Regions from separate parts of the Streptomyces sp. NPDC056479 genome, predicted to be linked through region 1. Evidence: riboswitches for the same ligand, from Rfam matches in the RefSeq annotation. Region 1 holds a riboswitch; each other region holds the start of a gene.

Region 1 (7,327 bases):
GGCTGCCGGAGATCACCGAGCGGTTCGGCTGGCACCGATGACGGTGGCCGCGCAGGGCCTCGCCCGACTGCGGCCGAAGAGCGGCTCGTGACGAGGCTTTAGGGTGACGGCGTGGCAAGAGTGCGGTTGAGCGTGGCGGAGCGGCGGGAGGAACTGCTGCGCGCCGCCGTGGAGCAGATAGAGGCGCGGGGCGTGGCGGCGGTCAGGATCGCCGACGTGGCCTCGGCGCTCGGTGTGAGCAACGCGCTGGTGCTCTATCACTTCGCCACGAAGGAGAAGCTGGTCGCGGCCGCGTTCACCCATGCGGCAGAAGACGACCTGGCCCATCTGCGCCGGCTGCTCGGCCGCCGCACCACGGCGCTACGACGACTGCGGGCCGCCGTGCGCTGGTACGCGCCCACCGGCCAGGCCAAGGGCTGGCGACTGTGGATCGAGGGCTGGGCGGTGGCGCTGCGCGAGCCCGCGCTCCAGGAGGTCACCCGGGACCTGGACCGGCAGTGGAAGGCGGCCATCACCGAGGTCATCGCCGAGGGTGTGGCCGCGGACGAGTTCGGGTGCCCGGACCCCACCGGCGCGGCCCTGCGTCTCACCGCCCTGCTCGACGGACTGGCCGTACAGCTGACGTCGTACCCGGGCGCCGTCTCACGCGCGCGTGCCCTGGAGTGGGTGGATGAGGCGCTGGCGCGGGAACTGGGGCTGGAACGGGCGGCGTTGACGGCGTCCAGACGGTGAGGAGCGCGGGCGCCGAGTTCGTTCCGGCAGACATGCCTGCGGGCCGTACCGATCAGTGATCGGCACGGCCCGCAGGCACCTGTGGCTCGGGAACCGCTCTCAAGCCACCGACTGGATACGCATCTTGATGTCGTCCGGGGACATGGCGCCCTTGGCCGTCACATGGTCCCCCGACGACTCGCCGCGCAGCCGCCGCCCGATCCACGGCACCAGGTACTCGCGCGCCCAGTGGACGTCGTCCCGGCGAACCTCGAGGGTGCCGCGGGGCGGGAGCGGCGGCCAGGGCTGGTCCGGGTCGGCGGGGATCTCCAGGCCGAGGACCTGACCCGCGCGAAGCGCCACGCGTGTGTGGCCCTCGGGGGACAGGTGGAGCCGGTCGCCGTCCCAGGCCCGGCGGTCCTGAACCGTCTTCAGGGACCACAGGTCGAGCACCGGACAGCCGTACCGGTCGGCGATGGCCCGCACATGACCGTTGTACGTGGCGATCTTGCCGCGCAGATGCTTCAGCACGGGCACGCCACGGGTGTCGAAGCCGGTCGTCACCATGACGGTGCCGACGGCGGAGGTGAGCCGGGCGATCGCCCGCTCGAAACGCTCGGCCACCTCGTCGGGGTCGGTGCCGGGCCGGATGATGTCGTTGCCGCCCGCGCAGAACGAGACCAGGTCCGGGGCCAGTTCTACGGCCTGGGGAAGCTGGTCCTCGACGATCTGGTCGAGCAGTTTGCCGCGCACGGCGAGGTTGGTGTAATCGAAGTCGCCCTCGGGGCGCCGGTCCGCGAGCAGGACCGCGAACCGGTCCGCCCAGCCGACGAACGCCCCGCCGGGGCCGGGGTCGCCGACGCCCTCGGTGAAGCTGTCCCCCACCGCGACGTACGACCCGATCACTGATCTGCTGTCACTCTTCGAATCGTCTGCCACATCGGGACATGATTCACCTTCGAATGTGACCTACGCGACCGTAGGAAGGGATTGACGTGCGGTGAGATAAGCCACTCCCCAAGTGTTGGCCAAACCTGGAATAACCCTCTGAGTAGGGGTGTTGAGAGCGCGATTACCGCCATTGAACTCCGGGCACAGCCACCGGATCATGGGCACATATCGTGGACACACCGAAGGCCGGACCCGGGGATCGAGGTCCGGCCTTCGGTTGCGTGTCAGGCAGGTGGCTTTCGCGCGGGCGGCCGTCAGCCGATGGCGACGCCCTTGGAGCCGAGGTAGGCGACCGGGTCCACGTCCGAGCCGTAGTCCGGGGTGGTGCGGATCTCGAAGTGCAGGTGCGGGCCGGTCACGTTGCCGGTCGCGCCGGAGAGGCCGATCTGCTGGCCCGCGGTCACGGTCTGGCCGGCCGAGACGCCGAGCGAGGACAGGTGGGCGTACTGCGCGTAGTAGCCGTCCGCGAGCTGGATGACGACCTGGTTGCCGTACGCGCCACCCCAGCCGGCGGAGACGACGGTGCCCGCGCCGACCGCCTTGAGCGGGGTGCCGGTCGCGGCGGCGAAGTCGACACCGGTGTGGTAACCGCTGGACCACATGCTGCCCGCCACCTTGTAGCCGGTGCCGAGGGAGGCGCCGGAGAGCGGGGCGGAGAAGCCGTTGGCGGTGCTCGTGGTCTCGGCGGCCGTGGTCGCCTTCGCGGCGGACTTCGAGGCGCTCGCGTCGTTCGAGGACGACTTGGGCGAGGACTTCGAGGACGGCTTCGTGGAGGAAGACGGGGCGGAGGACGAGGACTTGGGGGTGCTCGTCGCGGCCTTCTTGCCGCCGATCGTGAGCTTCAGACCGGGGTGGATCAGCGACGGGTCGTCACCGACGGCCGCGCGGTTGTCGGCGTAGAGCCGCTTCCAGCCGCCGCTGACATTCTCCTCGTTGGCGATCTTAGAAAGGTAATCGCCCACCTTCACCGAATAGGTCCGCACGCCGGCCTTCTTCTCGGCGACCTTCTTCTCCGCCTTCTGCCCGGCGACCGGAAGGGACTGAACGGCCTTTTCCGAAACGGACTGCGAGGGAGCGGCGTGGGCGCCGGTGGCCCCCATGAGCGGGAGAGCGAGAGCGGCGCCGCCGGTTCCGGCGACGGCTATGGAGCGGGTGAAGCGCAGGGACTTCGGGCGGCGATGCTTACCCTTCGCGGGCATGGCGAATTCCTCTCCGGCGCCTGCGAGGTGAGCTGTCGGGTGCGGGCTGGAGATGCCCGGTCGCATCGGGACGCGACTTGACCCCAAGCCGTTCCGGAGACCGGAACAGGCGGTTGTACCTGTGGGTCCCCCGCTCCTGCCGTGGACGGGTGAGTTAGCGCGGGATCCGGTCGGCGGCAGGATTAGGCGTCCGTCCGGATTGGTGGCGAACGTAAGCGAGGAAGACGCATGGGAACAAGTGAGGGGTTCCGTCCGAATGCGTTCCTGTTGATCCCTTGTGGGAATTACCGGTCACCCTGAGTGAATTTTCGGGATCCCGTTCGACTCAAAGCCCCTTGAAAAGCATGTGAATTACGTGGACATGACGGGCGACGCACGGTCACGAATATGACGCTCCTCACGTGACACTGCTCCACCTTCCTTCATTCCAGAGCGAGTTGGAATGAAGGCAACAATTCGGACAGAACACCTAGATGCGACGGAGGCGAATAACCGTCGCATCCAGATCGCCACACAGGCGGGCGTTAAGCCCGTGATGTACCAGTACGGCACCTCGGTGAATTTCGCCCGTTTCAAGGCATTCATACGCACTTGTCGGGTCGAGGCCGCGCAGCCGCAGGGCCGGCAGGGGCTCACCGAAGCTCTGAGCCTGGAGCCAGGCGAGGACGACGGTCTCGTCCCCGAGCACGTACTGCACCGCGCTCAGCCCTCCGCGCGGGGGGCGCAGCCGGTAGAGGTCACCGCGCTGCACCAGGGGACGGATCTCCTTGTAGAGCGTCACCCACTCCCGGGCCTCGGCGAGCTCCTCCTCGGTCCACCGCTCCAGGTCGCCGCCGACCCCGAGCACTCCCGCCATGGCACTGACGAAGCGGAAGCGCAGTGAGCTGGCACGGTGATTGAGCATGGTGGTAGGGCTGTCCGTGACCCAGGCCGCCATGACCCGGGCCGGGTGGATCTGGCTGAAGCCGTGCTGGATGGCGAGACGGTCCAGAGGGTCGGTGTTGTCCGAGGTCCACACCTGGTCGGTGCGGCCGAGCACGCCGAGGTCGATCCGTCCGCCGCCGCCCGAGCAGGACTCGAAGGCGACGCCGGGGTGAGCGGCGCGCAGCCGGTCCAGCAGACCGTACAGGGCACGCACATGGTCGACCCACAGGCGCTGCGGATACGGCTCACCGGGCCAGCCGGCGTCGGAGAAGCAGCGGTTGAAGTCCCACTTCACGTAGTCGATCGGGGCACTGGAGAGGAGCCCGTCGAGCTGTTCCCAGAGGTAGTTCTGGACATCGTCACGGGCGAGGTTCAGTACGAGCTGATTGCGGAATTCCGTACGCTTTCGTCCCGTTTGGTGCTGCACCCATTCAGGATGGGCGCGATACAGCTCGCTGTCCGGATTGACCATTTCCGGCTCGACCCAGATGCCGAACTGCATGCCGAGCGCGTGCACGTACTCGGCGAGCGGCTCGAGGCCGGACGGGAAGCGGTCGGGGTTGGGCGTCCAGTCGCCGAGCCCGGCGCGGTCGCTGGTGCGCGTGCCGAACCAGCCGTCGTCCACCACGAACAGCTCGACGCCGATGGCCGCGGCCCGCCGCGCGAGGAGGCTCTGCTGTTCCTCGGAGATGTCGAACTCGGTCGCCTCCCAGGAGTTGAACAGCACCGGCCGGTCCTGGTCGGCGTCGGGGATCACATACGCGCGCTGGTACGCGTGCCAGGCGCGGCTGGCCCCGCCGAAGCCGCCGTCGCTCCACAGGCCGGCGAAGACGGGCGTCGTGAAGGACTCCCCCGCCGCCAGCCGCAGCAGGCCCGAGTCGTCGTGCCCGGCGCCGCCGGTGATCTGCACGCGCGCGTCCGGAAGTTGGGCCACGGCGATGCGCCAGGACCCTGACCAGCCAAGAGCACAGCCGTAGACCTCGCCGCGCTCCTCCGTGGCGTCCGTGTCCAGCGCGACCCACGGCAGGTGCTGATGCCCGGTGTGCCCGCGGCGGCTGCCGATGACCTTCTCGCCATAGGTGAGCGGGGCCTGCGCCAGCCGGGATTCGGCGCCCCAGCGGCCGTGCAGCTGGGACAGCCGCCAGTCCTCCCGGTCGGGCAGCGTCCAGGTGGCCGAGTCGGCGCGCAGCAGCTCCACAGCCGGCCCCTCGTTGTCCAGGCTCACCCAGCGTTCCACGACGTCCCCGCGCATCCGGTGGTGCAGGGTGACGTTCAGCCCGCCGTCACGAAAGCGCAACCGCAGCTCGTCACCCTCGGTCTCGTACCGCACGAAAACCCACTCGGTGCCGCGCCGCCCGTCGCCGCGCACGGACAGCGCGGGGCGTACGAAGCGGGGGCCGCCCTCGACCGGGTACTCCTCGCGCCCGTCGAGCGGGGACTCGAAGGGCCAGTACTCAGGCAGCGGACGTACGGCGAGGGCCTCGGCGTCGGCGAGCGCGATCCGCGGCCCCCAGTGGAGATGCAGCAGCTCGTCACCCTCGGTCAGATGGACGGCGTAACTGCTGGTCGGCCCCGAGAGGAGCCAGGTACGACCGTTGTCGGAGATCTCCAGCATCAAGCCCCCACAGAGACGAACAGGTGCGATCAAGTACCAACATCATCAAGGGCCGAGGGGCCTTGAGGCAACGCCTGTGGATAACTCATTGGCCCTGGAAGCCATGTCGTATCGTCGAGAGCGCACCCCGTCGGCCACACCGCCGAGCCGCGCCGCCGGGGCCGACCGGGAGGAGCCCCCGTGACGCAGCAGATCCCGTCGACCGAGCCTGAATTGGCCGGGGTTCGCAATTTCCGTGACGTGGGTGGACTGCCGACAGTGGACGGACGAAGGGTGCGGCACGGGGTGCTGTTCCGCAGCGGCCATCTCGCGCACGCGACCGCGCAGGACGCCGCTTTCCTCGACTCCCTGGGCCTGCACACGATCTTCGACTTCCGCAACGCAGCGGACCAGAAGCTCGAAGGGCCCGACGTCGAGCTGACGGGCGTGCGCAATCTGAACCTGCCGTTGTCCGACCCGGCGGACGGGGCGGAGTTCTGGCAGATGGTCCGAGACGGCGATCTCGACCAGCTGCGGGCGATCCTGGCGGACGGCAAGGGCGCGAACCGGATGATCGTCTCCTACCGCTCGATCATCAAGGAGCGCACCAGTGAGCACTCCCAGGTGCTGCACGCGCTGGCCGAGGAGAGTGTCCCGGCCCTGATGCACTGCGCGGCCGGCAAGGACCGCGCCGGCCTGTCCATCGCTGTGACGCTGCTCTCCCTCGGAGTCGAGCGCGAGGCGATCGTCGCCGACTATCTGGAGTCCAACGCCAAGCACCGCCGCTACAAGGTGAAGCGCAACGGCAGCGGTGACTCGATCTATTCGCCCGAGGTCATGGAGCTGCTCAGCCCGTTGTTCGACGCGCGGGCCGAGTATCTGACGGCTGCCTTCGAGACGATCGAGGAGACGTGGGGCGGCGTCGACGGCTACCTGGAGCAGGGTCTGCGGATCACTCCGGAGACCAGGGAGCGCCTGCGGGAGCGGCTGCTCGACTGACGCCCGGCCGCCGAGCGCCTACCTTCCGCCGCCCGCCTCGAACAGGAAGTAGATGAAGGCCGCGAACACGTGCCCCACCGCGATGTAGATGATGAGCCGCACCCAAAGGGCGCGCGGGAACTTCTCTTCCATGTCACTCATGGCGTCTCTCCAGGGGTGGGGCCCAGGCACAGGGTGGCCGTGGGGCTCTGTAGCAGGGTGTGCACGAACAGCAGCTCGACCCCGCCCGGGTCCTGGGCGGCGATGCGGTGCGGGGTGAGCGAGTCGAAGTGCGCGCTGTCGCCGGGCGCGAGCTGGTGCGTGCTGTCCCCGAGGCGCAGCCGCAGCCGCCCCTCCAGGACGTGGAGCCACTCCTCGCCGGGGTGCACCCGCACGATGTCGCCCTGTGAGCCATACGGCACATGGACGCGCAGCGCCTGCATCCCCCGCCCGGGTGAGCCCGCCTGCCAGTAGATCCACCCGCCGGCCGCGGTCGGTTCCATGTCACCGGCGCGCACGACGGCGTCCCGGTCGGCGACCGTCTCGCCGAGCAGCTCGGAGACCGTCGTACCGTAGATACGTGCCAGCGCGAGCAGCATCGGCAGTGAGGGCTGGCGCTGCCCGGTCTCCAGTCGGGAGAGGTGGGCGGGCGACAGCCCGGCGGCGCGGGCCGCGGCCTCCAGGGTGAGGGAGGCGCGGCGGCGCAGCGCACGGAGCTGGGGCGCGACGACGGGCAGGGCATCGGCCGGCCCCGTCGCATCGGCCACGGCCCCGGGCTCCGGCTCGGTCTCGGGAGAGCTCATGCCCTCCATTCAGCCGCAGGCTTGCCTCTGCGGCAAATTTGTTGCCTCAGAGGCAAAGCCCGTGAGGGCCCGGCTGCCCGGCCCCCTGCGTGAGACCGCGCTACCCGGCACGAGGCCGGCTACCCGGTCCTCACCGGTTGGCGACCGCCTGCTTGATCAGCGTCTTG
Region 2 (7,327 bases), on a different contig from region 1:
ACGGCACGGTGGGCCTCGGCGAATCCCCGGGCGGCGCCGCCCGTCTGGAGCGACTGCGGGCGGCCGCGAAGGTGGTCGTCGGCATGGACGTCTTCGACACGACGGCCGTGACGGCCGCGGTCGACGCAGCGCTGCTGCCCACCGTGCCCAGTTCCCACGAACGCGGCTGGACCACCTCGGCGGTGGAGGTCGCCTGCCTCGACGCCCAGGGCAGGCTGCTCGGCCGTCCGGTCAGCGATCTGCTCGGCGGCAGGGTCCGGGACTCGGTGCCCTTCGCCGCGTACCTCTTCTACAAGTGGGCGCAACACCCCGCCCTCGACGGCCGCCCGGCGGTCGGCGACGACTGGGGTGAGGCGCTCGATCCCGCCGGGATCGTCGAGCAGGCCCGGCTGATGCAACAGCGGTACGGCTTCCGTTCGTTCAAGCTCAAGGGCGGCGTCTTCCCGCCGGACGAGGCGATCGCGGCGATCAGGGCGCTGGCGGAGGCCTTCCCCGGCCTGCCGTTGCGCCTGGACCCCAACACGGCCTGGACGGTGGAGACTTCGCGGTACGTGGCACGCGAGCTGGACGGCGTACTGGAGTACCTGGAGGACCCGACCGCGACCATCCCCGGCATGGCCGAGGTCGCGAACGACGCGCCGCTCCCTCTTGCCACCAACATGTGTGTGATCGCCTGGGAGCATCTGAAGCCGGCGATCGAGCAGAACGCGATCCAAGTCCTGCTGACCGACCACCACTACTGGGGCGGACTGCGCCGCACCCGTGAACTGGCCGCCGTCTGCGAGGCGTTCGGCATCGCCCTGTCGATGCACTCCAACTCGCACCTGGGCATCAGCCTCGCGGCCCTGACCCATGTGGCGTCGGCCATTCCCGGCCTCGACCACTCCTGCGACACGCACTACCCGTGGAACTCGGCCGACGACGTGATCGTCCCCGGCGTCCTGGAGCTGCGCGACGGGGCGGTCGAGGTCCCCACCGGACCCGGCCTGGGGGTGGACCTCGACCACGACGCCCTCGACCGGCTGCACCGGCTGTACGTCGACTCGGGGGTGCGCTCCCGTGACGACACCGGCTACATGCGGCGGATCCACCCGGAGTACGAACTGCGACTGCCGCGCTGGTGACCTCGACGCGGTGCCGGACGCCGGCCGCGGCGAGGACCTTGGCGTCCCGAGCGATCGGGCTCCATCGCAGCCATGGCCCCGCACGGGCAACGCCGCTACCGTGATCGACCGGCTTCCGCGCGGGCGAAGGAGTGAGGGTGGGCGCAGACGGGTCGACGGCCGTGTTGGTAACCGGTGGCAGCGGGTTCGTCGGCAGTCATCTGGTGAAGCGGCTGCTGGAGCGCGGTCATCGGGTGCACGCCACCGTACGGAGCTCGGCGGCCACGGCCAAAGTGCGGCCGCTGCGGGAGATGCAGGAGGCGCACCCCGGGCAACTGTCGCTGTTCGAGGCGGACCTGCTGGCCGAGGGTTCCTTCGACGAGGCGATGACGGCGTGCCGGACCGTGTTCCATGTGGCGTCGCCGTTCCGTATGCCGGAGAAGATCAAGGACGGGCGCCGGGACATGGTCGACCCGGCCCTGCTCGGCACGCGCAATGTGCTGGCGGCCATCGAGCGGACGCCCACGGTGGACAGGCTCGTCCTGACCTCGACCGTGGGCGCGATCTTCGGCGACTACGCGGACGTCCTGGAGATGGACGACGGGGTGCTGTCGGAGCGGTACTTCAACACCACCAGCACGGTGGAGAACAATCCGTACCACTACGCGAAGACGGTCGCCGAACGCGCCGCGTGGGACGCGGAGGCCGCGCAGGGGCGTTGGCGCATGGTGTCGGTCAACCCCGGCCTGATCCTGGGTCCGTCCCTCACGCCCACCTCGGAGTCGGGCAGTCTGTTCCTGCTCCAGGAGCTGTTCAACGGCTACTTCTTCTACGGCGCACCGGACTTCAGCTTCACCACGGCGGACGTGCGGGAGGTGGCCGACGCGCACATCGCGGCGGCCGAGAACCCGGACGCGAAGGGCCGTTACATCGTGGCGTCCGAGACCATGACGTCGTTCCACGAGATGTCCCGCATCCTGCGGACCCGATACCCCCGCGATCTCCGCCTCCCGCGCACCGCGCTCCCGCACTGGCCGGTGCGCGTCCTGGGTCCGGCCTTCGGACTGAGCCAGGATTACATCCGCAAACACCTTGGCATCCGGTTCCGGGTGGACAACAGCCGCAGTGTGAGCGAACTGGGCATCACCTACCGCCCGATCGAGGAAACGGTCCTGGATCACTACGAAGCGTGGCGACGTAGACGCACCGCGCAGTAAATCGGGCTCCCGCTCCGCGCAAGCGTCGAAGGTCACAGAAACGTATCGGACATTTAACGCCTCAACCTTCACGGGAGGCGCACAAGTTGGCTAGGTTACGGCTCAGACCGCACGACGATCTCCGGCGAACCCCGCCGGGACGCGCGGCTTCCGCCGAGTCCGGTGCGCCCGCAGGGTTCACTGGAGCCGGGGACCCAACCGAACTTGGGGTGAATCGGCCAACTGCCCCTCGGGGCACAGGCCGTAGGGCACACCTTCCGGAACAACCGCCCGAACCCTCCCCCAGAGCCTGAACGGCCTGGGGGTACCCCCACCGCTAACTCGGTAGGCGGATCAGGAAGGAGTACGTCGCCCATGGCGCCGGAAGGCACCGCGCGGCCGGGGGCTCTCAGCCTCCCCGGCATGCGCAACTCCGCACTCGCGTCAGCGGCCCTCACGTCGGTGGCCCTGCTCGGCCAGACGGCGGGCGCCACCCCCTCGGCGGCGGACGAGACGCCCAGCCGTGAAGAGGTCGGCCGACGCATCAGCTCGCTCTACGACCGGGCCGAGACCGACTCGGGGACCTTCAACGCCACCCGCGCGGCGTCGACGGGACCGCGCAAGCGCGCCGCCCGGCCGGCGGACTTCGGATCCTCGCCCGCCGCAGCGCCCCGGGCCGGCGAGAGCAGGGGCGGCGACCCCGCACTCGACAGCGTCACCCGGCAGTGGTTCGACGTCGCACGCGCAAAGCTGGGTCCGACCGTGCCGGCGGTGCTGCCGAGCGACCGGACGCCGGACCGGCCCGCCCCGCAGCGGCCTCCGCGCGAGCTGGACGGCCCCGACCGGGCGCGGGACTCCTCCGGCCGCCCGGCGCTGGAACTCACGGCCGGGCCGGCCGCCGAGTCGACGTCCGCTCGGGCCATCGGCGCGGCTCCCCTCGCGGAGCTCACCGCCGGCCCGATCGCCGCCCTGCCGCCCGCCCCGCCGGCACCGGGAGCGGACCTTCAGGCCACCCAGGTCATCCCGCCCGTCCTCGCTCTCCCGGCCGGAAACGCCCCGGACACGGCCTGGGACACCGCACCGGCGGCCGAGCCGCAGCAGCGCTCCGCACTGCGGACGACCAAGGAGCAGAACCAGCGCAAGCTGGACCGGGCCCGGCAGTTGCTGTCCACCTACCTCGCGCGGCAGAACGATCCGCTCACGGCGCCGCTGGTCCTGCCCGCGGCTGACAACTGGAGCGCGACGCCGGATCCGATCCAGCCCTCACCCGAGGCACAGTGGCAGGCACTGCAAGCGCAGTCGGCCGCCGACCTCACCACGGTCCCGCCCGGCGCCACGGCCTGGCCCGCGGCCGCGCCGGCCCCCATCGCCGACGTCCTCGCGCTCCCGGTCACGGACCAGACCCTCGGCGCCTACCCCGCCCTCACCTCGACGGGGCCGCAGGACACCCGGTCCATCCGCGCCCTGGAGTTCGCCCGCGCCCAACTCGGCAAGCCCTGCGTCTCGGGCACGACCGGCCCGGAGGCATACGACGGCCCCGGCCTCACCCAGGCAGCCTGGAAGGCCGCCGGCATCAGCCTCCCGCGCACGGCTCAGGAGCAGGCGATCGCCGGCCAGGGGGTCGCCCTGACCCGTCTGGAGCCCGGTGACCTGGTGCTCTTCCATGCCGGGCACGTCGGTATCTACTCCGGGAACGGCATGATGATCCACGCCCCGGGGCCGGGGGCCATCATCCGCGAGGAGTCGATCCACTACGCCGGCGAGGCGGCGATCCACAGCGCGATACGCCCCGCCTGAGCGGTCGACCGGCCATCACCACCCCGTCTCCTTCGAGGCGGGGTGGTCGTGCGTTGCCCGTATCCACCAGCACCTGGACATCGGCCAGGGCGAGATCGACTGGGACGCCTTCTTCGGCACGCTGCGCGAACTGAACGTCGACGGCGTCGCCACGGCCTGCGTCTTCGCCTGGGAGGAACGGGCCGAGGAATCCTCGGCGTTCATGCTGGACCGCATCCGCAAGGAACTGGCCGCGTAGGCCGCAGGGCAGTTCAGGCGGCCTTCAGCGCGAGCGGCAGGGTGCTGAGGCAGCTGTGGAGGGGGCGACGCTCCCTCAAGTGGTGCCACACGGCGGACAGATCGCTCTCGGCGCGCAGCCGCGGATCGGCCAGATTCAGCGTGTCGATCTCCTCCGGAGCGATCGTCCGCCGCGTGGTCATCGCGTCTTCCTCCCCGTCCCGCCGTTGCCCGTATGTCCCTGGCCCGACCCAACGTAGTGCGGGCCGGCTCACCCGCCGCGGCGTTCCGCCCCGCGCTGCGCCAGCCACAGGGCGACCGTCTCCGCGATGGGCTGCCCGGTCTCCAGCTCGACGAAGCCGAACTGGCCGCTCTGGTTGCACTCCAGGAACCACCAGATGCCGTCCTCGTCCTCGGCGAAGTCGAAGGCGGCGTACGCCAGTCCGGCCAGAGTGACGTACTCGTGCACCGACTTGCCGATGCGGTCCGGGACCGGAACCGGTTCCCAGCCGTGCCCGGTGTCGCCGTAGCGGCCGTCGACCTGGTCGGGTTCGGCGGCCTTGCGTGCGGCGAACAGCCGGGGACCCACGCTGGTGAGGCGGATGTCGGCCCGTTTGCGGACGTACCGCTGGAGCAGCGCGGGCCCGGCCGCGACGGCCGAGAAGTCCGCGTCGGGGCCGACGAGGGTGGTGGGCAGGGCCAGCGCCGGCTCACCGGGCGGCGGCCCCGAGGCGGACTTCACCACGACGTCCCGGTACTCCTCGGCGAACTCCCGCGCCAGCCGGGGTGCCGTGGTGAAGACCGTCGGCGGCACGGCGAAGCCGCTGACGTGGGCGACCCGCAGCTGCCAGGGCTTCAGCCGGGCCTGGTCGGCGTTGCGCGGATGGTTCATCCACCGTGCGGTGGCGGAGTAGAGCATCCCGTACAGCGCCTGCCGGGTCTCGGCGGTCAGCCAAGGTGAGGGCTCGGCCGCGTGCGCGGCCGGTTCGCCGGGCCTGCGCACCCAGATGGAGCGCAGACCGCCCATGCTGAGCACGTGTCCGTTGACCGACAGGTGGCCGTCGAAGTCGCCGTGGGCGTAGTCGGCGGACAGCACGGCCTTGCCCGGCAGGTCGGCGGGGTCCAGGCGCATCACGGGCGTTCCCGTCCCGTGCAGCCTGGCCACCACCATGTCGGCGGTCACGTCCTCCTCGGACGTGAGGATCAGAACCGTCATGCGCGGCCCGGTCCGTCAGTCGTCGAAGTGGGTCGCGGACCCGGCGGTGGACGTCGTCGTGCCGGCCGCGAGCATCAGGTCCGGGTCACTGACGGCGGGGCGTCCGTCGGGAAGAACGTTCAGTTGCCTGGCCGCGTCGAAGTGATAGGGGATCACCGCGCTCGGAAGCCCCCTGGATATCGCGTAGTTGAGAGTGAACGGTCGCACTCGAAGCCTCCACGGTCGTTGTCTGAGTTACCGTCCTTTACGCGTCACTTGCGTAAGGAATTCATCACTTTCCGCCACATCAGGGTGAACGTGGTCACACATCAAGGGCACCAGCCGCTTGCACGGTCCCCACAAGTCACTCATCGGACGCGGCGCGAGAACTGTCACCGGTGACTGGGCGAGCGGTGCCCGGTGGGCCCCCTCAGGCCTCCGCGGCGTCCGAGCGCAGTGCGCGGAGCAAGGGCGGGGCGGCCTGGGTCAGTTGGGTGATCTGATCGTCGATCAGCCCGATGCCTGCGTCGAGCGCCTGCATGCCCGGCGTCGCGCCGAATCCGGCGAACTCCCGCCAGGTGATGACCGGCTGGTGCTCCCGTAAGGCCTCGTACGCCATGGCGGCGCCGGATGTGTCGTTCCGTGTGCTGGACCGATCGCCCCCTCGACCGGTCCAGCCACGCCCGGAGGTCAGCGGAACGCGCGCTTGTCGGCGTGCAGTCGCTCCGCGAGCCGGATGGTGATGAACTCGTTGTCGTCCGCCTGGCCGGCCGTACGGCCCGAGGAGAACGGGAAGTTGTTGTCGTTCAGGACGGCCAGCGTCCGGTCGTCGACGAGGTTCACGTCCTCGATCGTCTGGAAGGGGAAGCGGAAGGTCTCCCCGAAGCCGCCGAGCCCCTTGGGGTTGGCGATGTCCAGCAGGTCGGCGACCAGTGTCTTGTCCATCAGCCCGTCGCCGTTGCGGTCCCGGGTGTCGGCGAGGTAGATCCGCTTGAACTTGGCCGTGTCGCCCTGCCCGCCATCGCGCTCGATGACCAGGAACCGGTGCCGGTCGACGGCGATGGCGTCCCCGATGGCGTTCGCGGTCGACTCCAGGCGGTAGACGAACCGCTTCCCGGTGTACGCGCGCATGCGCAGGTCGAACTCGCTGAACCGCAGATCGCCGGGGGTGTCCCCGTTCACGGTGCCTTCGAGGAGCGGGTAGAGACGGCGGCCGTCCACGGAGCGGACCAGGCCCTCGAAACCCTTGCTGCTCGCTATGTTCGGCTGGGCGCCGTCCAGGTACGGGTTCTCCGGCGCCTTCACCCCGTCGAGCGCGATGGGAGCCTCCAGGAGGCGGCCCTTGGCGGAGAAGTGCAGCAGCCAGGGGCCGAACTCGTCGCCCAGCCAGTACGTCCCATCGGGCATCCGCTGGATCGACTCGACGTCGAAGTCGGCGCCGGTGAGCACCCGGTCGGCCCGCGTCAGCGGGAACGACACGTGGCGGTCGGGGTCGCTCAGGTTGAACCCGCCGAGCACCTTGACCTCGCCGGTCCGCGTGTCCGGCTTGATGCGGTGGACGCGCAGCTGGAAGTCGGCGCTGTTGGCCTTGTTGCCGTAGCCGTTGTCCGACAGCACGTCGAAGGTGCCGTCACGCCGGTTCACGACACCGCTGAAGCCCTGCACCGGCTGGTGCGCGAACGGCGCCGCGATTCCGTTGAAGGGGCCCGCACCGATGGCGGAGCCGGACGGCTCGCTGCCCGGCACGAACGTCTCGGCGGGCAGCGACGCGAAGCCGGTCAGCGTGGCCCGGCCGAAGTCCTGCCCACCGCGGTCGGCCA
Region 3 (7,327 bases), on a different contig from region 1:
TCCACGCTGGCCTCGGAGGGCGAGGCCGTGAGGCCGTCCACGGCGAACAACAAGCTGGACACCCAGTTGGAGAGCCTCTCCGCCGGCGCCGACGACTTCGCCGACCGGGCCAGCCGCACCCAGGAGCGCATCGACCTCAAGGCCCAGCAGGCGGCCGAGAAGCGGAAGGCCGCCGAGGAGGCCGCCCGCAAGGAGCGACTGCGCCCGAAGTTCGCGGTCCCGGTCGCACAGCACGGCCTCAGCGCCTACTTCGGCCAGTCCGGCATCAACTGGATGTCCGTGCACACCGGCATCGACTTCCCGGTCTCCTACGGCACGACGGTGACGGCCGCGACCGACGGCACCGTCCGCACGCAGTGGAACAGCGCCTACGGCAACATGATGATCGTGACAGCGAAGGACGGCACGGAGACGTGGTACTGCCACCTCTCCACCTACCGCGTCGCCTCCGGTACGACCGTCAAGGCCGGCGACCCGATCGCGTACTCCGGCAACTCCGGCAACTCGACCGGCCCGCACCTGCACTTCGAGGTCCGCCCCGGCGGCGGCTCGGCGATAGACCCGCTGTCCTGGCTGCGCAGCCACGGGGTCGACCCGACGTAAGCGACGCCACGGCCCGCTCCACGCCCCCGCCCTTCAGCGGGGGCGCACTTGTCGGTGCCGGAGCTTCGCCGGCGGTGCTAGAGCTTCTCCACGGGCGCGTATCGCAGCAGCAACCGCTTGGGCTTGTCCCCGAAGTCGATCGTCGCCTCGGCGTTCGCACCCGTGCCCTTCACGGCCATCACCGTGCCGAGCCCGAACTGGTCGTGTGTGACGCGGTCACCGACCGCCAGCTGGACGACCGGCTTCTCCGAGGTACGGCGCGTGGCGAAGCCGGAGGCGCCCGAGGCCGAGGAACGCGAGCGGGACGAGGACAGCGACGCGGCGACCCCGGACACGGGACCGGAGGAGACCGGCGCGGTCGCCCCGGTGCGCTTCCAGTCCACGTGCTGTGCCGGGATCTCCTCCAGGAAGCGGGACGGCGGGTTGTACGACGGCTGCCCCCACGCGCTCCGCATCGACGAGCGCGTCAGATAGAGCCGCTCACGCGCGCGCGTGATGCCGACGTAGGCGAGCCGCCGCTCCTCCTCCAGCTCCTTGGTCTGGCCGAGGGCGCGCATGTGCGGGAAGACGCCGTCCTCCATGCCGGTGAGGAAGACGACCGGGAACTCAAGGCCCTTGGCGGTGTGCAGGGTCATCAGGGTGATGACGCCCGAGCCGTCCTCCTGCTCGTCCGGAATCTGGTCGGAGTCGGCGACGAGCGCGACCCGCTCCAGGAATGCCGCCAGTCCGGCGGAGGCCTCGCCCTCGCCCGACTCCTGCTCGAATTCCAGGGCGACGGCCGCGAGTTCCTGAAGGTTCTCGATGCGGGTCTCGTCCTGGGGATCGGTGGACGCCTGCAACTCGGCGAGATAGCCGGTCCGTTCCAGGACCGCCTCCAGGACGGTCGCCGGCCCCGCGCCGGACTCGACGATCGTACGGAGCTCCTCCATCAGCGTGTTGAACCGCTTGACGGCGTTGGTCGACCGCGCGGCCATCCCGTACGCCTCGTCGACACGCTTCAGCGCCTGTGGGAAGCTGATCTTCTCCCGCTGCGAAAGGGCGTCGATCATCGCCTCGGCGCGCTCACCGATGCCGCGCTTGGGCACGTTCAGGATCCGCCGCAGCGGTACGGAGTCCTCGGGGTTGGCCAGCACCCGCAGGTAGGCGAGGACGTCCCGGACCTCCTTGCGCTCGTAGAAGCGCACACCGCCGACGACCTTGTAGGGCAGCCCGACGCGGATGAAGACTTCCTCGAAGACACGGGACTGGGCGTTCGTACGGTAGAAGACGGCGACATCGCCGGCCTTCGCGTCGCCCGCGTCCGTCAGTCGGTCTATCTCCTCGGCGACGAACTGCGCCTCGTCGTGCTCGGTGTCCGCGACATAGCCGGTGATGCGCGCGCCCGCGCCCGCGTTGGTCCACAGGTTCTTCGGGCGACGGGACTCGTTGCGCTCGATGACCGCGTTGGCGGCGGTCAGGATCGTCTGCGTGGAGCGGTAGTTCTGCTCCAGCAGGATCGTCGTCGCATCCGGGTAGTCCTCCTCGAACTGGAGGATGTTGCGGATGGTGGCGCCCCGGAACGCATAGATGGACTGGTCTGCGTCACCCACCACGCACAGCTCGGCGGGCGCGAGGTCGTCCTCGCCGGGCGGCACGTCGACGGGGTGCTCGCTGGTCCCGACGAGCTCGCGCACCAGCGCGTACTGCGCGTGGTTGGTGTCCTGGTACTCGTCCACCAGCACATGGCGGAACCGCCGGCGATAGTGCTCGGCGACATCCGGGAAGGCACGCAGCAGATTGACCGTCGTCATGATCAGGTCGTCGAAGTCGAGGGCGTTGGCCTCCCGCAACCGCGACTGGTACATCGCATAGGCCTGAGCGAGGGTCTTCTCGAAGCCGTCCGTCGCCTGGGCGGCGAAGTCCTCCTCGTCGATCAGCTCGTTCTTCAGGTTGCTGATCTTGGCGCTGAAGGACTTGGGCGGGTACCGCTTGGGATCGAGGTCCAGATCACGGCTCACGAGCGCCATCAGCCGCTTGCTGTCGGCGGCGTCGTAGATCGAGAACGAGGACGTGAACCCGAGCTTCTTGCTCTCCCTGCGCAGGATGCGCACGCACGCACTGTGGAAGGTCATCACCCACATCGCGTTCGCACGCGGGCCGACGAGCTGCTCGACGCGCTCCTTCATCTCGCCGGCGGCCTTGTTGGTGAAGGTGATCGCGAGGATCTGCCCCGGATGCACGCTCCGCTCGGCCAGCAGATGGGCGATGCGATGGGTGAGCACACGCGTCTTGCCGGAGCCGGCCCCGGCCACGATGAGCAGCGGGGTGCCGGAGTGGACGACGGCGGCGCGCTGGTTCTCGTTCAGCCCCTCCAGCAGTGCCGCGGCGTCGATGGCCGGGCGCGGGGCGCCGTCGCGGTAGTAGGCGTCCCGGTCCGGTGGCACGTCGAACTTCCCACCGAACAGATCGTCCGGAACCGGCTCCGGAGCGTGATCGCCCTCGGGCGGTGGTGGCGGCTCTTCCTCGTGGGCCCGTGGGGCCTGGAGGTCCGCCAGGAAGCTGTCGTCAAAGAGGCTGCTCATCGCTCTCCGAGTCTAGGCCGCCCCACTGACAGCCCGCCGCCGCCCCGAGAACATCACACGTTCCGATTCCCGACGATCTTCCGTTCCCACCCACCCGAGAGCCCTCTCACCCCCCGCGACCAGCCCCTCACAACCTGCGATCACCCAGACAGAACGGCCGATTAACCCGACAAAAGCCACTAACCAGCCCACTCCTCGGAGAAGCGCACAAACAGTCACACACTCCCCGAATCAAGCACCTTCAGTCCCGCCCTGACTCAAGGTCACGAAAATGTATCGGGCATATCGAACATCAACCTTCACAGGCGCCACACGAGTTGGCTACCGTGCCGGACAGGCCGTACGACCCCCACCGGCGAACGACGCCGGGCCGCACGGCCTCCGCCGAGTCCGGCGCGTCTCACGGCGCGCGGAGCCGGGGACCCACCGAACTTGGGGTGAATCGGCCCGACTTCCCATCCGGGAGCGGCCGTAGGGCAACCCTTCCGAACCACCCGCCCGAACCCGACAGCTAACTCGGTAGGCGGAGCATGGAAGGAGTCGCCTCCCTTGGCGTCGCACCGCAAGTCGCGTCCCGCTGGTACGCGCGTAGCAGGCATACGGACCCCCGCCCTCGCCACGGCGGCCCTCACCTCCGTCGCCCTGCTGTCCCAGACGGCCAACGCGAGCCCCTCGACGGACGACAAGCCCAGCCTCGAAGAGGTCGAGAAGAAGGTCGACGACCTCTACCGCCAGGCGGAGTCGGCGACCGAGAAGTACAACGCGGCCAAGGAGAAGACCGCGAAACAGCGCAAGCGCGTCGACACCCTCCTCGACGACGTCGCCCAGCGCACCCAGAAGCTCAACGAGGCACGCGAGGAACTCGGCCGCTCCGCCGCCGCGCAGTACCGCACCGGCGCCTCGGCCCCCGACACGGCGACCTTCCTCCTCGCGGACACCCCGCAGGACTACTTCGACCAGAGCCAGCTGATGGGCCGCATGACGGACCGTCAGAAGGAGTCGGTCGACGAGTACGTCACGCAGCAGTCGGCGACGATGGAGAAGCGCAAGGAGGCCACTGAGAGCCTCGAGACGCTCACCGAGTCGCAGAGCGACCTCCAGAACGCGAAGACCACCGTCCAGCAGAAGCTCTCCGACGCACGCGAACTCCTCTCGAAGCTGACGGCGGAGGAGAAGGCCCGCCTCGCCGCGATCGAGAAGCGCAAGCAGGAGGAGGCCGCGCGCAAGGCGGCCGAGCTGGCCCGCCAGCAGGCGGAGGCCGAGCGCCAGCGCCAGGAAGCCGAGCAACAACAGCAGCAGGAGAACACCGAGCAGCCCCCGGCCGACTCGGGCACCTCGGACTCGTCCTCCTCGGACAGCTCCTACGCCACCAAGGCCGAGAAGACCTTGGCCTTCGCCCGCTCCCAGATCGGCAAGCCGTACGTCTGGGGCGCCACCGGCCCCGACTCCTACGACTGCTCCGGCCTCACCCAGGCCGCCTGGAAGGCCGCCGGCGTGGACATCCCCCGCGTCACCTACGACCAGGTCAACGCCGGCACCACGGTCCCCCTCTCCAGCGCCCAGCCCGGCGACCTGATCTTCTTCTACGACGACGTCACCCACGTGGGCGTCTACATAGGCAACGGCATGATGATCCACGCCCCGAAGCCCGGCGCCTACGTCCGCGAGGAGTCGATCTACTACGACGGAGAGTCGTCGATCCACAGCGTGGTCCGCCCCGCCTGACCCGGCCCCTCTCCCCACCACGCGCGCGCGGGCCACTCATAAGGCCACGCGCGCGTGCTTCGTCAGTCGCACCGAAACGCACCCGCACCCGCGTACGGCGGCAAGGGGCTGTGCCGGGGGGTGTCCGCCCGCAGCGGCAGGCGTCAAGAAACAGCACCTCCTGACGCCCAGCAACCGCCGGACCGAGGACGGACACCCCCCGGCACGGCCCCGACCCAGAGCGCACCCGCAGGCGCCAGGCGCACCCCCACTCGCCGAAGCGGGCCGCCGCAGGCATCAACGCACACCCAACCCCCCGCGCGCCCCACCCCCAACCCCCACCCCGCTCCATAGCATCGCCCCATGCCCGCCAGCACCACCCCCACCTCCCCCCTCCACACCTGGTGGTCGCAGCGACCCCCCACCGCCGGCGCCGCCGTCATGGCCACCGGCATCATCTCGGTGGCCCTCCACCAGACCGGCTACGAAACCCTCTCCCGCATCGCCCTGGCCCTGGCCTGCGCAGCCTGGCTCGCCCTCGCCGGCGACTTCACCGCCCGGCTCCTCTGGGACCGCCCGGGGTGGCTCAAGGAGGCGGCCACCCCCGCCGCCCTGACCGCCATCGCCGCGACAACAGTCCTCGGCACCCGCTTCACCGCTCTCGGCTGGGAAACCCTCGCCGAAGCCCTCATGGCCCTCGCCGCACTGCTCTGGCCCGGCCTCCTCATCACGGTGGCCCGCCACTGGCGCCGCCACATGCCCGGCTCGGTCTTCCTGGGCTGCGTCGCCACCCAGGGCCTGGCCGTCCTCGGCGCGACACTGGCCGCGGCCGAGAGAACGTCATGGCTGGCCCACACCGCGCTCGTCCTGTTCTGGGTGGGCCTCGCGCTCTACATCCTCGCCCTGCCCCGCTTCGACCCGCGCCAGATCGCCCAAGGCGCCGGCGACCACTGGGTGGCGGGCGGCGCCCTGGCCATCTCCGCACTCGCCGGCTCGAAACTCCTCGCCGCCGACGGCCCCGACCTGTACCTCTGGAACACCGACGACGCCGGCGTCCTGCGCACGGTGACCGCGGCCGTGCTCGTATTCGACTTCGCCTGGTACGCCGTCCTGCTGATCGGCGAGTTCGCATGGCCACGGCCGCGCTACGACGTACGCCGCTGGGCCACCGTGTTCCCGATGGGAATGACGGCGGCGGCGACCCTCTCCGTCGCCTCCGCCGAGGACGTCCCCTGGCTGGAGACCCCCGGCGAGGTACTCCTCTGGATCGCGGTGGCGGCGTGGCTGGCGGTCACCGCGGGCGCGGCGCGGGCCTACATCGGCTCGAGAACCCCCGGGGCCCCCGCCAGCGGCGTCACGTCCACAACACGGCGATGAAGACGTTCGCCGTGGTCAAGAGCCCGACCACACCGAACAGACTCTTGTCCACCGTCTCCTCGTCCCGCTTCACATAGACGAGCCCGAGGATCACTATCAGCAGCGCCAGCTTCACGCCGATCTTGATGTTGTTGACGGGCTGGTCGTCCGCCTGATTGAGGCCGACGAGGATCACACCGGTGACCAGCATGGTCAGCGCGCCGTGCAGCATCGCGGGGACGAACCGGGCGGTGCCCTGTCCCATCGCCTTCATCTGGGTGAAGAAACCACCGAGCAGCGCGGCGATACCGATGATGTGCAGACCGACGAAGAGATGGATGAGTACGTCCATGGAGCCGGAGCCCAACCACCACGAAAAACCCACCCGACACCGCCCTGCGCCCTACCCAGCCCTCGCATATATGCGCGCCATAGCACCCCGCCACCCCTCCGCAACCCCGAATCGCCACATCGGTCAGCACTCAGCGTGAACCAGACGCCCCCATCCCGGGATCACGCTCACTTACGGTCACCGACGGTCCGCTCTCAGCACTTCCGCACAACGCGTCACCGACCCGGCACAGCGAGGTTTAGCGTCCTCCACCAGGTGACCGGCTCCCCACCGCCGCCCGGGCCAGGGGCGGCAGTCGGCCACCACCGCCGAAAAAGTCCGGCGGCGGCCCGCTCCCCCTGTGCAGGCCGCCGCCGGATGCGTAACCCGCCCCGGGCGGTCGTACGTCCGCTCCCCCCAGGCGCACGTACACCCCGCCGCTCCTCCGGGGCGGGCGACGCCCACCGTCCGCCGTCCCAGGCGGGCGTAGGGGACGAGGCGGTCGTACGAAAGGACGTGCAGTCCACGTGGCAGCGCACCGAAAGCCCCGCCGCCGCACGGTCGGCGGCATCGGCGGCATCGGCGGCAATACCGCCCGCACGGCATGGACGATCGCCTTGGCGGGCGCGGCGACGGCGACGGGTTTCGACGGGACCGGACACGCCGAGCCGCAGCTGACACCGGCGCAGGTGAAGGCGAAGGTGGACAAGCTGTACCAGGAGGCGGAGGTCGCCACCGAGAAGTACAACGGGGCGAAGGAGAAGGCGGACGC
Region 4 (7,327 bases), on a different contig from region 1:
CGCCCCGTGCGGTCGACGCCCTGGCCGAGCCGCACGATGGTCATACGGCGGTCCAGGTCGACGAGTTCACCGGTGACAGGGTCGACGTCGGCGACGAGGAGCCGGATGGAGTTCGTACCGCAGTCGATGGCGGCGACGCGGGTCATGGGTGCCCTTCTGACGTACGGGATATTTTCAACACCGGTCCGCATCTTTCAGCCCGTCCGGCGTTCGAGGACGAGGCCCGTCCAGGGCCGATGCGGGGGTCCAGGGGCGGCGGGGGCGAGATCACTCGGCCGGAACGACGCACGGCCCCTTCCGCCACCACTCCGGCAGCATCGCGATGGCCTCGTCCCCCAGCGGATTCACCCCGGGCCCGGCCGCCAGCGAGTGCGCGACCAGCACATGCAGACACTTCACCCGGTCCGGCATACCGCCCGCGCTCGGAAACCCGGTCAGCTCCTCGATCTCGTCCCGGCGCCGGATGTAGTCCTCGTGCGCGGAGCGATACGCGGCGGCCAGCTCCGGATCCGTCTCCAGCCGAGCGGTCATCTCCTTCATCACGCCCTCGGCCTCCAGCGTCCCGATCGCCGACGATGCCTTCGGGCACGTCAGGTAGTACAGCGTCGGGAAGGGCGTGCCGTCGGGCAGCCGAGGGGCCGTCTCGACGACGTCCGGCTGCCCGCACGGGCACCGGTGCGCGATCGCGCGCAGCCCGCGCGGGGGCCGCCCGAGCTGCTGCTTGAAGGCCTCGACGTCCGCGTCGGTGGGCTCGGTGCGCGGGGTGGGCGGCGGGGGCGTTTCCATGCCTGTCTTTCTATCGGTTCTCGCCGGCGATCTCAGGACCGGTCCGGGCGATCGGTTCTCACTGGGCGGCGGCGTCGGCCTTGTCGACCCCGTCCCAGATGTTCGCGTACCAGGGGCGGTCGGCCGCGCTCTGGTCGGTCCGCGACTTCTTCACCGCGTCCGGGTCGACCACGATGTAGCCGGTCTCCCCGGGCATCACATAGTGCAGCCGCTGCCGGATCTGCTGCTCGGCGTACGCGTCGTCCTGCCAGCGTGCCTTGATGTCACGCAGCTGCTCGACGCGCTGGGCGGCCTCCTCCTGCTGCCGCTGCTGATCGGCGATCTCGGCGCGCTGGGAGACGTACTGCCTTATGGGGTAGGCCAGTGCCACGACGAGGGAGCAGACCACCAGCGCGAGCAGCGCGGCGCGTCCGGTGAGCCGGGAGCGCCGGGCCTGCCGCTTGGTCTGGGAGCGGTAGACACGGGCCGCGGTCTGCTCGCCGAGCAACCGGATCCTGGTCGCGGTGGAGAAACGGTCCCGGTCCTTGACGGCCATCGGCTCTCCGCCTCCCCTTTCACGTGCGTACGTCCCCGCACACGGTACGGGACCGAGTACGGGGACGTACGTACGACTGGCTAAGCCTTACCCAGGTGGGGTCAGCCGGGCTCAGCCCTTGAAGCGCGGGAAGGCGCTGCGGCCGGCGTACACCGCGGCGTCGTCGAGGATCTCCTCGATGCGCAGCAGCTGGTTGTACTTCGCGACGCGCTCGGAACGGGCCGGGGCGCCGGTCTTGATCTGGCCGCAGTTGGTGGCGACGGCCAGGTCGGCGATGGTGACGTCCTCGGTCTCACCGGAGCGGTGGGACATCATGCACTTGAAGCCGCTGCGCTGGGCGAGCTCCACGGCGTCGAGGGTCTCGGTGAGCGAACCGATCTGGTTCACCTTCACGAGCAGCGCGTTGGCGGCGCCGTCGTCGATGCCGCGGGCCAGGCGCTCCGGGTTGGTGACGAACAGGTCGTCGCCGACGATCTGCACCTTGTCGCCGAGCTTGTCGGTGAGGACCTTCCAGCCGGCCCAGTCGTCCTCGAAGAGCGGGTCCTCGATGGAGACGAGCGGGTAGGCCGCCACGAGCTCCTCGTAGTACTCCGTCATCTCGGCGGCGGAGCGCTCCTTGCCCTCGAAGAGGTACTTGCCGTCCTTGTAGAACTCGGAGGCGGCGACGTCGAGCGCGAGGGCGATCTGCTCGCCGGGGGCGTAACCGGCTTCCTTGATGGCCTCGAGGATGAGGTCGAGGGCCTCGCGGTTGGAGCCGAGGTTCGGGGCGAAGCCGCCCTCGTCGCCGAGGCCGGTGGACAGGCCGCGGCTCTTCAGCACCTTCTTGAGGGTGTGGTAGACCTCGGTGCCCCAGCGCAGGGCCTCGGAGAAGGACTCCGCGCCGATCGGGGCGATCATGAACTCCTGGATGTCGACGTTGGAGTCCGCGTGGGATCCACCGTTGAGGATGTTCATCATCGGGACGGGGAGCAGGTGCGCGTTCGGGCCACCGAGGTAGCGGAACAGCGGGAGGTCGGAGGCCTCGGAGGCGGCGTGCGCGACGGCGAGCGAGACGCCGAGGATGGCGTTGGCGCCGAGCGAGCCCTTGTTGTCGGTGGCGTCCAGGTCGAACATCGCCTGGTCGATCAGGCGCTGCTCGGTGGCGTCGTAGCCGACCAGCTCCGGGCCGATCTGCTCGATGACGGCGAGGACGGCCTTCTCGACGCCCTTGCCCTGGTAGCGGTTGGGGTCACCGTCGCGGAGCTCGATGGCCTCGAAGGCGCCCGTGGAGGCGCCGGACGGGACGGCGGCACGACCCGTGCTGCCGTCGTCGAGGCCGACCTCGACCTCGACCGTGGGGTTGCCTCGGGAGTCCAGGATTTCCCGGGCTACGACGACGTCGATGGACGGCACGAGCATCTCCTTCTTCGGATGTGACGCGGGTACGCAGACCGCGGTGGGTACTGCGAGACGAGCCTAACCGGCTCCGGGCGTTCGGCCAGCGGTCGACCGCCCCGTGGACAGAACCGAGAGTAAATTGTTTCCGAACGGAACAAAAACGATCCGCGCTCGGCCCCGTGTCCGGACCCGCGCTCGGACCCGCGCTCGGACCCGCACAAGAAAGAGCCCCGCCCCGGTGCGTACGGGGGAAAACGCACCGAGGCGGGGAGTTCGTGGGGACGGGGGTGGCCCTCACGACGCCTTCACTATGAGGTCCACGGATGTGAAGGCGCTGTGGTTCAGCTGTCGGCCGCGTAGTACCGCGGGCCGCCGGATGTCGCGGCCCGCCGCGCCGGCTTACTTCAGGTGCAGCTGCTGACCCGGGTAGATCAGGTTCGCGTCCTCGACGATGTCCTTGTTCAGCTTGAAGAGGTTCTCCCAGCCGCCCTTGACGTTCTTCTTCTCGGCGATCGAGCTGAGGGTGTCGCCCTTGACGACCTTGTACTCGCCGTCACCCTTCTTGACCTTCTTGCCGGTCGGGGTGGTGACGGTCTTGGTGCTCTTCTTGGCGGCCGGGCGGTCGGCGGAGCGGGAGGCCGACTGCTGCTCGGAGGAGCGGGTGGTGGTCTCGCTGCTCTGCGAGGAACCACTGGCGGAGGAGCCGTTGTAGGCGGCGCTCGACAGGCCGGTGCCGCAGTTCGGCCAGGCACCCTTGCCCTGGCCCGCGAGGACCTTCTCGCCTATCTCGATCTGCTGGGCCTTGGTGGCCTGGTCGGCGGTGGAGGCGTACTGGGTACCGCCGTACGCGGCCCAGGTGGAGGCGGAGAACTGCAGACCGCCGTAGTAGCCGTTGCCGGTGTTGATCGACCAGTTGCCGCCGGCCTCGCACTGGGCGACGGCGTCCCACTCGGAGGCGGTGGCGGCCGAGGCGCTGCCGGCGGCCATCAGCGGGGCGGCGACGGCGGCGGCACCGGTGACGCCGACGACGGCGATGGCGCGAGCGGCCTTGGACGGACGACGGTGCTTGCCCTTGCTGGAAAACAGCATGGTTGGATCCCCTCACCGACGCCTACGAGGTGAGCTGTCGGGTTCGGGCCGGTTGAGTTGCCCGGCCGCGCACGTTCGCCTCTCGGCTCCCGCTGCGCGACTTCACCCCGAGCCGGTTCCGGCCGTGCGGCCCCGAAGGACCTCAACTGCCGGACCCGGCGCAAACCTTGGGTCCCCCGCTCCTGCCTACGGCGCTTGACGCGACGACTGTTCCCGTACGGCCGCCGGCAGGATTCGGCGTGACGGCTGTCGGGGCTCGCACTGGTGGCGAGCGGTCATGACCGTAGACACGCGAATCGGGGAATTACAAAGACGATCAGGGCTTCTGAGATCTATCTCTCACTGCTTTCAAAACGGACATTACATGGCGAAACGTGACGCGAACTGCCGCTGTTTTTCGCCCTGTTCGACCATTATTCGGCAGGGACGTCCAGGGTCTGACCGGCGAAGATGTGGTTCGCGTCGGCGCCGATGGCCTTCTTGTTCGCGTCATACAGCGCGCGCCACCCGCCCTCGAGCTCAAGGGAGTCGGCGATGGAGGCGAGAGTGTCGCCGGGGCGGACGCTGTACGAGGCGTGGCGACCGGAGGACTTGACGGCGCCCTCGACGGCGGCGCTCTCGTCGGCGCTGGGGCCGCGATGACGCCCGGAGCCGGCCGCCGCGTCGTCGATCGACCCGGTGTCGACAAGGCTCCAGGAGCCCGCATCCTGCTCAGAGTTGTCCTGATTGTCGCTCTTGGGGGTCTCTATGGGAGAGCTGTCCGGCGACTGTGAGGCTTCCGAGTCGGGTGACGCATCGGACTTCGCAGACTTGTCGGCCGAAGCGGACGATGAGGGCGAAGACGAGGAATTATCGGGCGATTCGGACGAAGCGTCGGATGAGTCGCTCGGCGAGTTCGAGGCATCGCCGGACGAGGCCGACGCGCCGGAGGACTCGGAATCACTCGATGAATCAGATGAACCCGACGAGCTGGACGAGCTGGACGACTTGGGCGAATCGAGCAATCCGGAGGATCCGGACACCTCGGAGGGCGAGTCCTCCGCCACCCCGGTGTCGAGGTCGACCGAGCCGGACGCCTTGGTGAGCCCGTTGAGCACCGCACAGGTGCCCCAGGGGCTGGTCCCCCGGTCCGCCAGGACGTCCTGCGCCACGGCGATCTGCTGCGAGCGGCTGGCCAGGTCGGGGGTGGAGGCGTAGTCGAGGCCGCCGAACTTCTCCCAGTCGTCCTGGGTCAACTGGAGTCCGCCGTACCGCCCGTTGCCGGTGTCGGCGCTCCAGGAGCCGCCGCTCTCGCACTCGGCGACCTTGTCCCACACATTGCCGTCGGCCGCGCTGGCGCCCGAGGCACCGAGGAGCGGGATGGCGATGGCGGAACCGGTCACCCCGGCCGCGACGAGAAGAGCCGGAGCCTGACGAGGGCGACGGTGACGACCGTTCCCGGAGAGCATGCGGGCGCCTTTCACGAGACAGCAGTGACTGTGGCGCGTGAAACCTGGGCGCCTTGTTGATCCGTGAACGTATAGGCAGACGATCACTTGTCACAAGTTAATGCCGCGTAGATCACGTGAAGATCACAGACTTGAGCGCATGTCACGTTCGCGAGGGCGGACAGACTCACCCAAGCGGGGTGAACTCCACCGGAAGAGTGCGCAGTCCGCGCATGATCAGTCCGCCGCGCCATCTCAACTCCCCCGGATCCGCCGCGAGTCGGAGGTCCGGGAGGCGGGTGAGGAGCGTGCCGAGGGCGGTCTGGCCCTCCAGACGGGCGAGCGGGGCGCCGAGGCAGTAGTGGATGCCGTGGCCGTAACCGAGGTGCTGGTTGTCACGGCGGCCCAGGTCCAGGACGTCCGGGTGGCCGAACCGCGCCGGGTCGCGGTCGGCGGCGGCCAGGACGACGAGGACGGCGTCGCCGGCCGCGATCTGCTGCCCGCCGATGGTGAGCGGCTCGGTGGCGAACCGCCAGGTGGCGAGCTCGACGGGGCCGTCGTAGCGCAGGAGTTCCTCGACGCCGGTCTCGAGGAGGGCGGTGTCGTGGGCGGCCAGGGAGGACTGGAGACGGGCGCGCTGCTCGGGGTGGGTGAGCAGGGCGTAGGTGCCGTTGCCGATGAGATTGACGGTTGTCTCGAAACCGGCGAACAGCAGGATGAAGGCCATGGCCGCGGCCTCGTTCTCGGTGAGGTGCTCACCGTGGTCGGAGGCGCGGATCAGGCCCGAGATGAGGTCCTCCCCGGGGTCGGGGGTGGCGGGGAGTGCCTCGCGCTTGCGGTGGATGAGGTCGGCCAGATACCCGCGCATCTTCTTCACCGACCGCGCGACCCCGCCCCTCGGGCCGCCCTGGTGCCGGATCATCATGCCCGCCCAGTCCCGGAAGTCGTCCTGGTCCTCGCGGGGGACGCCGAGCAGGTCGCAGATGGCGTAGATGGGGAGCGGGAAGGCGAACTCATGGATCAGGTCGGCACTCCCTTTCCGCGCGAACTGGTCGATGAGGTGGTCCGTGAGCTCCTGCACCCGGGGGGCGAACTCGGCGACCCTGCGGGGCGTGAAGGCCTTGGAGACGAGCCGGCGGAGCCTGGTGTGGTCCGGCGGGTCGATGTTGAGCAGATGCGTCATCAGCTCGGCCTTGCGTTCCCCCGGGATACCGGTCTTGCCCTTGGCGTGCGCGGGCTCGTCATGGTGAGCCGGGTTCTTGGAGAGCCGGGGGTCGGCGAGGGTCTGCTTGGCGTCGGCGTACCGGGTGACCAGCCAGGCCTCCACCCCGCTGGGCAGCCGGGTCCGGTGCACGGGGGCGTGCTCACGGAGCCAGGCGTACGCGGGGTAGGGGTCGGTGGCGAACTCCCAGGTGAAGAGCTCGGGGGCCGCGGGGGTGGGGGTCGGGGGGTGGGGCTGGTTGGTCACTCCTTGACGGTAGCTGGCGGGTTGGGGGATTTGCCGAGGGGGCGGGAAGCGGGGGCCGTCTGGGGGGAGTGCGAAGGCGAGGGGGCCGGGAAACGAGGGTTCTGCTGAGGGCGCGGGGAAGCGGGGAGTCCGGCGAGGGCGGGGGACGCTACTGGGCGCCGAGGCCTTCAACGGCTCGCACCGCGTCCCGGTAGGCGCGTGCCGCCACCCGCAGGGCCGCCTCCGGGTCCACCCCGGCCGCCTCCGCTCTGACCGCCATCGCCAGCAGCTCGTACCCGAGGCCCTCGCCCGTCGGCAGCGGCACCTCAAGGCCCGCCGTCCGCACCCGGGACGCCAGCTTCGCCGCGAGGGCGAGTCCCGGCTGGCCGAGGGGGATGCCCTCCGTCACCGACTCGCGCTGCTTCTCCACCGCCTTGGTGCGCAGCCAGTGCTCCTTGACCTCCTCGGGGGTCGTCGCCGTCTCGTCGCCGAAGACATGGGGGTGGCGGTGGATGAGCTTGGTGACGATGCCGCCGGCCACGTCGTCGATGGAGAAGGGGGCCTCCGGGTCCTCCTCCGCTATACGGGCGTGGAAGACGACCTGGAGGAGGACATCGCCCAGTTCCTCGCGGAGTTCGTCGCGGTCGCCGTCCTCGATCGCCTCGA

Evidence for each region. Region 1 has a riboswitch for cyclic di-AMP ahead of ACFQ6S_RS01195 (peptidoglycan DD-metalloendopeptidase family protein). Riboswitches for the same ligand answer to the same signal wherever they lie in the genome.
Region 2: it holds a riboswitch for cyclic di-AMP, as region 1 does, so the genes downstream of both, ACFQ6S_RS35975 (NlpC/P60 family protein) here and ACFQ6S_RS01195 (peptidoglycan DD-metalloendopeptidase family protein) in region 1, are expected to answer to the same signal.
Region 3: it holds a riboswitch for cyclic di-AMP, as region 1 does, so the genes downstream of both, ACFQ6S_RS41555 (NlpC/P60 family protein) here and ACFQ6S_RS01195 (peptidoglycan DD-metalloendopeptidase family protein) in region 1, are expected to answer to the same signal.
Region 4: it holds a riboswitch for cyclic di-AMP, as region 1 does, so the genes downstream of both, ACFQ6S_RS23895 (transglycosylase family protein) here and ACFQ6S_RS01195 (peptidoglycan DD-metalloendopeptidase family protein) in region 1, are expected to answer to the same signal.

Annotation. Positions count from the first base shown of each region.
Region 1 is NZ_JBHTRZ010000001.1:277,074-284,400, reverse strand. It holds gene ACFQ6S_RS01210 (Glu/Leu/Phe/Val dehydrogenase dimerization domain-containing protein) at 1-41, shown strand, start outside; gene ACFQ6S_RS01205 (TetR/AcrR family transcriptional regulator) at 112-732, shown strand; gene ACFQ6S_RS01200 (SGNH/GDSL hydrolase family protein) at 832-1,617, opposite strand; gene ACFQ6S_RS01195 (peptidoglycan DD-metalloendopeptidase family protein) at 1,917-2,861, opposite strand; cyclic di-AMP (ydaO/yuaA leader) riboswitch at 2,866-3,023, opposite strand; gene ACFQ6S_RS01190 (alpha-galactosidase) at 3,331-5,400, opposite strand; gene ACFQ6S_RS01185 (tyrosine-protein phosphatase) at 5,581-6,378, shown strand; gene ACFQ6S_RS01180 (DUF6126 family protein) at 6,397-6,519, opposite strand; gene ACFQ6S_RS01175 (helix-turn-helix domain-containing protein) at 6,516-7,160, opposite strand; gene ACFQ6S_RS01170 (aspartate aminotransferase family protein) at 7,291-7,327, opposite strand, start outside.
Region 2 is NZ_JBHTRZ010000011.1:45,161-52,487, forward strand. It holds gene ACFQ6S_RS35965 (glucarate dehydratase family protein) at 1-1,124, shown strand, start outside; gene ACFQ6S_RS35970 (NAD-dependent epimerase/dehydratase family protein) at 1,262-2,320, shown strand; cyclic di-AMP (ydaO/yuaA leader) riboswitch at 2,462-2,666, shown strand; gene ACFQ6S_RS35975 (NlpC/P60 family protein) at 2,675-4,096, shown strand; partial or broken gene ACFQ6S_RS35980 (TIM barrel protein) at 4,152-4,334, shown strand; gene ACFQ6S_RS35985 (hypothetical protein) at 4,348-4,515, opposite strand; gene tgmB (ATP-grasp ribosomal peptide maturase) at 4,584-5,528, opposite strand; gene tgmA (putative ATP-grasp-modified RiPP) at 5,544-5,735, opposite strand; gene ACFQ6S_RS36000 (hypothetical protein) at 5,938-6,126, opposite strand; gene ACFQ6S_RS36005 (esterase-like activity of phytase family protein) at 6,198-7,327, opposite strand, start outside.
Region 3 is NZ_JBHTRZ010000014.1:159,105-166,431, forward strand. It holds gene ACFQ6S_RS41545 (M23 family metallopeptidase) at 1-603, shown strand, start outside; gene pcrA (DNA helicase PcrA) at 681-3,164, opposite strand; cyclic di-AMP (ydaO/yuaA leader) riboswitch at 3,537-3,705, shown strand; gene ACFQ6S_RS41555 (NlpC/P60 family protein) at 3,714-4,889, shown strand; gene ACFQ6S_RS41560 (tellurite resistance/C4-dicarboxylate transporter family protein) at 5,232-6,245, shown strand; gene ACFQ6S_RS41565 (hypothetical protein) at 6,223-6,576, opposite strand; gene ACFQ6S_RS41570 (NlpC/P60 family protein) at 7,083-7,327, shown strand, end outside.
Region 4 is NZ_JBHTRZ010000006.1:99,730-107,056, forward strand. It holds gene ACFQ6S_RS23875 (exopolyphosphatase) at 1-146, opposite strand, end outside; gene ACFQ6S_RS23880 (DUF501 domain-containing protein) at 268-786, opposite strand; gene ACFQ6S_RS23885 (septum formation initiator family protein) at 845-1,321, opposite strand; gene eno (phosphopyruvate hydratase) at 1,433-2,719, opposite strand; gene ACFQ6S_RS23895 (transglycosylase family protein) at 3,098-3,787, opposite strand; cyclic di-AMP (ydaO/yuaA leader) riboswitch at 3,792-3,991, opposite strand; gene ACFQ6S_RS23900 (transglycosylase family protein) at 4,201-5,235, opposite strand; gene ACFQ6S_RS23905 (cytochrome P450) at 5,402-6,682, opposite strand; gene ACFQ6S_RS23910 (nucleoside triphosphate pyrophosphohydrolase) at 6,831-7,327, opposite strand, start outside.